Regions from separate parts of the Pseudarthrobacter sp. PvP004 genome, predicted to be linked through region 2. Evidence: predicted binding sites of a transcription regulator. Region 2 holds the regulator's gene; each other region holds the start of a gene.
The links. Region 2 encodes HrcA, which represses chaperone genes, less so after heat shock. Its sites were predicted from a motif close to TTNGCACTCGNNNNNNNCGAGTGCNAA; they were not measured.
Positions count from the first base shown of each region.

Region 1: the regulator HrcA is predicted to act here: its motif matches at 1,220-1,246, upstream of groES (co-chaperone GroES).
Region 3: the regulator HrcA is predicted to act here: its motif matches at 1,220-1,246, upstream of J3A64_RS02450 (FmdB family zinc ribbon protein).

Region 1 is NZ_JAGINL010000001.1:519,143-521,404, reverse strand. It holds gene groL (chaperonin GroEL) at 1-697, opposite strand, end outside; gene groES (co-chaperone GroES) at 783-1,079, opposite strand; gene J3A64_RS02345 (hypothetical protein) at 1,271-1,633, opposite strand; gene J3A64_RS02340 (class I SAM-dependent methyltransferase) at 1,701-2,262, shown strand, end outside.
Region 2 is NZ_JAGINL010000001.1:1,215,218-1,217,479, reverse strand. It holds gene dnaJ (molecular chaperone DnaJ) at 1-564, opposite strand, end outside; gene hrcA (heat-inducible transcriptional repressor HrcA) at 615-1,622, opposite strand; gene J3A64_RS05555 (DUF3097 domain-containing protein) at 1,814-2,262, shown strand, end outside.
Region 3 is NZ_JAGINL010000001.1:547,711-549,972, reverse strand. It holds gene galU (UTP--glucose-1-phosphate uridylyltransferase GalU) at 1-437, opposite strand, end outside; gene J3A64_RS02455 (5-formyltetrahydrofolate cyclo-ligase) at 539-1,153, shown strand; gene J3A64_RS02450 (FmdB family zinc ribbon protein) at 1,307-1,567, shown strand; gene cpaB (Flp pilus assembly protein CpaB) at 1,633-2,262, shown strand, end outside.

The DNA.
Region 1 (2,262 bases), 700 kb from region 2:
GCGGCAGGAAGTCCTGCAGCGAGGAGATCTTGCCCTGGTTGATCAGGATGAGGGCGTCCTCAAGGACGGCTTCCTGGCGCTCAGCGTCGGTGACGAAGTACGGGGAAAGGTAGCCCTTGTCGAACTGCATGCCCTCGGTGAGGACCAGTTCGGTCTGGGTGGTGGAGGACTCTTCAATGGTGATCACACCATCCTTGCCAACCTTGCCGAATGCTTCAGCCAGCAGTTCGCCAACTTCGTCGCTCTGCGCGGAGATGGCTGCAACGCTGGCAACCTGGGTGCCTTCAACTTCGCGGGCGTTCTCCAGGAGGCGGGCGGCGACGGCTTCGACGGATACCTCGATGCCGCGCTTGATCTCGCCCGGAGCTGCGCCGGCAGCAACGTTGCGGAGGCCTTCCTTGACCAGCGCCTGTGCCAGCACGGTAGCCGTGGTGGTGCCGTCACCGGCGACGTCGTTGGTCTTGGTGGCTACTTCCTTGGCCAGCTGTGCGCCAAGGTTCTCGTAGGGGTCGTCAAGCTCAACTTCGCGGGCGATGGTCACGCCGTCGTTGGTGATCGTGGGAGCGCCCCACTTCTTGTCCAGCACGACGTTGCGGCCGCGCGGGCCAAGCGTCACCTTGACAGTGTTGGCGAGCTTGTCGATACCGGCCTCAAGAGACCGGCGGGCAGCATCGTTAAAAGCAAGCTGCTTTGCCATGGTTGTGTCCTTTCAAGACAGAAAACCCGCACCGCTGACGGGTTGGAATGATTCCAACGCGGCGGCGGTGCGGGGCTCCGGGAAGTTACTTTACGACGATCGCAAGGACGTCGCGGGCGGACAGAACGAGGTACTCGTTGCCGCCGGTCTTGACTTCGGTTCCACCGTACTTGGAGTAGATGACGACGTCGCCAACAGCTACGTCAACCGGTACGCGGTTGCCGTTGTCATCGAAGCGGCCGGGGCCGATTGCAACAACTTCGCCTTCCTGCGGCTTCTCCTGTGCGGAGTCCGGAATTACCAGGCCGGAAGCCGTGGTCTGCTCTGCTTCGAGCGGGCGAACAACAATACGATCCTCAAGAGGCTTAATCGAGACCGACACTCGGACTCTCCTTTTCATGAGCTGATTCATGGACTAAGAACTAGGGTGCCGGAGCGTACAACCGTCGTCGCGGTGCCGGAAGACGCTTGGCGTGATTAGCACCCTCCGGGGGAGAGTGCTAACAAGACTCTATGTAAGCGTTAGCACTCGGTCAAGGTGAGTGCCAGCATTTCGTCATGGGTGAACGTCCGTCACCTGCCGGTGAGGTCGTCCAGATCGTAGTCTTCGCCGTCATCGTCTTCGTCCAGCAGAGCGTTGCCACGGTTCAGATACAGCACCACGGCGGCGGCAACGGCCACGACGCCGGAGATCACCAGCGTGATGATTCCACCGGTCCTGGCTCCGCTGTAAAGTTCGCGGATGCCTCGCGCTTCATCCGTGGCGTCATTGACGCTTTTGCCAGCGACGGAGTAGGTGGCGGCATTGAAGGAATCCAACGCGAAGATAATGACGAGCAGGCCGATGCACACCACCGCGATCACTCCCCCTGCTATGAGGGCGGGGCGCGCGAATTTTGCCATGGTTGAGGGGTGCGGGGCTGCGTTGTCTTCCATGAAAACAACCTTATCGGGCTGATTAGCCGGTCACGCTGTCAAGTGCCGCGCCGTTAGGCTTGATCCCATGCCTCACGCACCGCAGGAACAGATCGCCCCCTTGCTGACCACTGAAGGATGGGAACTTCTTGCCTCCCTGGGGCCCTACCGGGAGGCCGATTCGTTCAGCGTCAACGCGCACCTTCGGAAGGCCGGTCACTCCCCCGAACTCGTGGCCGCGGTGCTCACGCAATCCCGGCTGCGGACACGCGCAGAGGCAAAGTTCGGCGAGTTTGCCCGGCAGATGCTGTTCACCCAAGCCGGTTTGGAACAGGCCACGCGATTGAACGTCGCAGCCCGGCACGCGGAGCGCTTTGCGAAGGCCGGCATCTCGCACGTTGCAGACCTCGGCTGCGGCCTTGGCGCCGATTCCATGGCGATGGCGTCAATGGACATTTCCGTGACCGCCGTTGAGATGGATGAAACCACTGCCGCCTGCGCCACCATCAATCTCATGCCCTTCCCGCATGCCACCGTGGTGCATGCGGATGCAACCTCCGTAGAGTTGGACGGGATGGACGGGGTATGGCTGGATCCTGCCCGCCGAACCACGTCCACGTCCGGAACCAAGCGGATTTGGGATCCTGAAG
Region 2 (2,262 bases):
TTCGCAGGAACCGCAGGGGGCGGTGGTCATGACCTGGCCGAGGATGGATCGGACAGCCCGCTGAACCTGGCCACTGCCACCGCAAATGTCGCAGCGCTCCGGATGGGTGCCCGGGCGGCAGCAGCTGCCATCACAGGTGGGGCAGACCACGGCGGTGTCCACTTCAAGCTTCTTGTTGACGCCGAACACGGCGTCCTTCAGGTCGATGCGGACGCTGATGAGCGCGTCCTGGCCGCGACGGACACGGGAGGCCGGTCCACCGTGGCCACCGCCTCCACCAAAGAAGGTGTCGAAGATGTCCTGGAACGCGAAACCCTGGCCGGAATAGCCGCCACCGAAACCGTTGTCGGTGCCGTTCTCATTGCCCGTGGCGTCGTAGACCCGGCGTTTCTGGGGGTCTGACAACACTTCGTAAGCGTGGGTCACGGCCTTGAACTGTTCCGCGACATCCTCACCGGGGTTTACGTCGGGGTGCAGTTTCCGCGCCAACTTGCGGTACGCCTTTTTGATCTCTTCCCCGGTGGCTTCCGGCGAGACTCCCAAAACGTCATAGTGGCTGCTCAAAGTCGGTATCTCTTCCTTGTTGTACTGCGGATGTTTCCTCGGACCGGTGTTCAGCCGCCGAGAATGCGGGAAAGGTAACGGGCCACGGCACGAACGGCTGCCATGGTGGTGGGATAGTCCATGCGTGTGGGACCGAGAATCCCCACCTTGGCGCCGGAGCCGTAGCCCGTAGCCACGACGGATGCCTCAGCCAAGCCGTCGTACGGATTCTCGCGTCCAATGCTCACAGTGACTCCGCGGGGGTCATCCCCCATATCGGACAACAACCGGAGCATGACAACTTGTTCCTCGAGTGCTTCCAGCACGGGACCGATGCTCAGGGGGAAATCCACGTTGGAGCGCGCAAGGTTGGCCGTTCCTGCCATCAGGATGCGCTCTTCTCGGCTGGTGTCACTGAGCGATTGGAGTCCCTGGGCCAACGTCTGCGCCAGGCTGCGGAGCTCCGGCGGGCACAGGGCAACTACCGATGGGAGCACTTGCGGCAAGAGAGCCAGTTGCGTGGCGGCAATGCTGCCGAGGAAGCGGGACCTCAGGAGCATCAAGGCTTCGTTGCTTACGTCCGAGCCGGCGTCGATGACCTTCTGCCCTACGCTGCCGGTGTCCGCGATGAGGACCACGAGCACCTGCTTTGGGCCCAACAGGACGAACTCCACGTGACGGACCAGTGCGCGGTTGGAATGCGGATACTGCACGACGGCCACCTGATTGGTCAGCTGCGACAGGAGCCTTACGGTGCGCTCCAGGATGTCGTCAACCTCATCGGGGCCCTCTAGCAACGAATGGATGGCCCTGCGTTCGGCGGCCGAGAGCGGCTTTACCTGCGAAATGCGGTCGACGAACAGGCGGTAGCCCTTGTCCGTAGGGATTCTCCCTGCACTGGTGTGGGGGGCCGCGATGAGGCCTTCCTCTTCCAAGACAGCCATGTCGTTCCTGATGGTGGCACTGGAAACGCCAAGATGGTGCCGCTCCACGAGGGCCTTCGAACCGACAGGTTCCCTGGAATGCACGTAATCCTCAACGATGGCACGCAGCACCTCAAGCTTGCGCGGCTCACTCATTGCTCCACCTCCTGACGACTGCCATGGTCCCTGGGACCGGTCAACGCGGGATCTCAATCGGACCACCACACTTAGCACTCAACATGCCCAAGTGCTAACAAGTCTAGTATGAGCCACCCCGTTGCTAGCATTGAAACCTGCCGCGGCCGGCTTCGGCCCGCACCATAAACCAGCACAAAGGTAGGAATCCCTTGGCTTTCGACAATTGGGGACCGCAGGATCTGTCCGCTCCAGCCAAAAAGCAGCTGCCGGAAGTAGCCGTCCAGCGGGGAATGGTCCTCGAGGACGTCCAGTCCGGCTGGGTGGGCGAAGTCACCCGCGTTGAGAAATCGGGCGGAATGCATGTGGTCTCCCTTGAGGACCGGCGCGGAAAGACCAAATCTTTCCAGCTCGGATACGGGTTCCTGTTGGAGGGCCAGGCCATACGGCTTATGCCTCCTGCTGCCCGCCCTGCCGCCTCTGCCGCCCCTTCCACCCGGACAGCCTCCGGATCCGTGAGGGTACAGGGCCAACGTGCCCAGGTGGCCAAGGCGAGCCGCGTCTGGGTCGAAGGAAAGCACGACGCCGAACTCGTCGAGAAGGTCTGGGGTGACGATCTGCGCGTGGAAGGCATCGTCGTGGAGCCATTGCATGGCGTAGA
Region 3 (2,262 bases), 670 kb from region 2:
TCATCGCCAAGCAGGACGGCAAAGGGCTCGTAACCTACGTGCTGCTTCGCACGAAGGACAGCGTGGCCAAGACCATTCGGGTCGCCTTGCCGGACGTAGTGAATGTCACCGAGGTTGGTGGCGGACTGAATGGCTTCAAGCTTGGCGGTATCGCCCTTTTCCGCCAAGGTGGCCTCAAGAGCCGGGACACGGTCAAAGTGGTCTTCCAGTGCTCGCTTGCTGCGTCCTGTGATCATCAGGACGTCATGCAGGCCTACCTTGACCGCTTCTTCGACGACATACTGGATGGCAGGCTTGTCCACTACGGGCAGCATTTCCTTCGGCATCGCCTTCGTGGCGGGAAGGAACCGGGTGCCAAGGCCCGCTGCGGGAATGACGGCCTTACGGACAGCGTTGTTTTCTAGAGTCACCGGACTAATGTAACGGACGGAACACATCAACCGCTAAACCCCTCGCCGCGCTGATAGCACTTTTGATTTCCGGAATGGACAGCCTCCGCTGATTAGCTGTTATGCAAAGACCTTACGAATGGACACAGATGCCCTCCAAGGAAGACATCCGGAGCAGCCGGCGGCTGCACAGGCGAACCCTCACTCCGGAGCACATAGCAAGTGCAGGTGAGTCCCTTGCGCGGCACGGGATAACCTGGGCAGCAAGGGTCTCCCCGGGCACTGCCGCGACCTTCGCCGTGTATCTGGGTGTAGCTTTCGAGCCACCCACCCTCCCCCTCATCCGATCGCTGCACGAGGCAGGGCACAGGGTTTTGTTGCCCGTTTGCGAGCCCGGCCGGCAATTGAGTTGGGTTTACTGGACACCTTCCACGGCATTTGTCAGGTCCTCTTATGCGCCCATAGACGAGCCCGAGGGTGAACGCCTTGAAAGTTCAGTGATAGCCGGAGCCGCGGGAATCTTCATGCCCGCCACGGCCGTGGACCGGGACGGCAACCGGATTGGCCAAGGCGGCGGTTACTACGACCGCCTTCTTCAAGGCCTCGACGCTTCCGGCGGGCGGCCTCCCACCATTGCGGTACTTTACGACGACGATTTGTTACCTTCGGGATCCATTCCCGCCGAGGCGTTTGATCGCCCCGTGCGGCAGGTGTTGACCCCGTCGGGCATCGTCCAACTCCACGACGCCGCGAAGCCCGGCTGACGCTCCGGCCCGCCATGTGAACCTTGGCACATCCGCTGGTACGTGCCGCCTGGACCGATGATAGAATTGGCACTCAGGCCCTGCGACTGCTAAAGAGGAACTTCTCCGCTGATGCTGCACAGGACCTGAACTTTGTCCTAAAGGAGGAACTCAGTGCCCACATACGCATACGCCTGCAAAGACTGTGACCATGCCTTTGACATCGTCCAGTCCTTTTCTGACAGCTCCTTGACGGAGTGCCCCGAATGCAATGGTGCGCTTCGTAAGAAGTTCAATAGCGTCGGCGTCGTTTTCAAGGGCTCCGGGTTCTACCGGACAGACTCGCGCGACGCCAAGGGCAGTACGGTTTCGGCCGCACCAGCCGCCCCGGCTGCCACCGCAGCAGCACCGGCAACCGCAGCCGCAGCCAGCTAGGCGCTTTTCCACATAGCGCACCGGACCACTGTTTGCGGGTCCGGGAAGCTGGCTAACGTGGCGGCATGCCATCTACGTCACGCAGCGCTCTTCTCTCCCGCGCCGAGCGTTCAGCAGCAGCCGGCAATTGGCCACCACTGAACCGTTCGCCCAACCGCCTGTCCCGGGCCCGTGCCGGGAATACTGCGCGCTTCAGCCGCAATCGTCCCGGAGATCGTGCTGGTCAACGGGGCCAGCGGGCCGGATTTGGCTCCTGGATCACACGAAACCGCCGTTTGGCAGTAGCGCTTCTGCTGTGCGTGGCTGCCGGCATCGCAGTCCAGCAGCTCACTCCCGCATCGGAGCAGCGTGTGAGCGTCGTAGTCGCAGCTCGCGACCTCCCAACGGGTACCAGCCTCACTGAATCCGATCTCACCAGCATTGGGGTGCCACCTGACCTCGCACTTAGCGGAGCTTTGAATAGCATCGGCACTCTTGTCGGCCGCCAGCTAGCCTCCCCTCTCGGCAAGGGGCAGATACCTACGGAGTCGAGCCTGCTGGGTCCGGGCCTCCTGACGGGAGCTCCTGTGGGCACGGCAGCGGTCCCACTCCGGATGGCCGACCCCTCGTCCATCCAGCTCCTCTCTCCCGGCCAGTTGGTCACGGTGGTCCTCACCGCAGCGGGCTCCTACGACGAGTCCAGGCAAAGCCAAGTC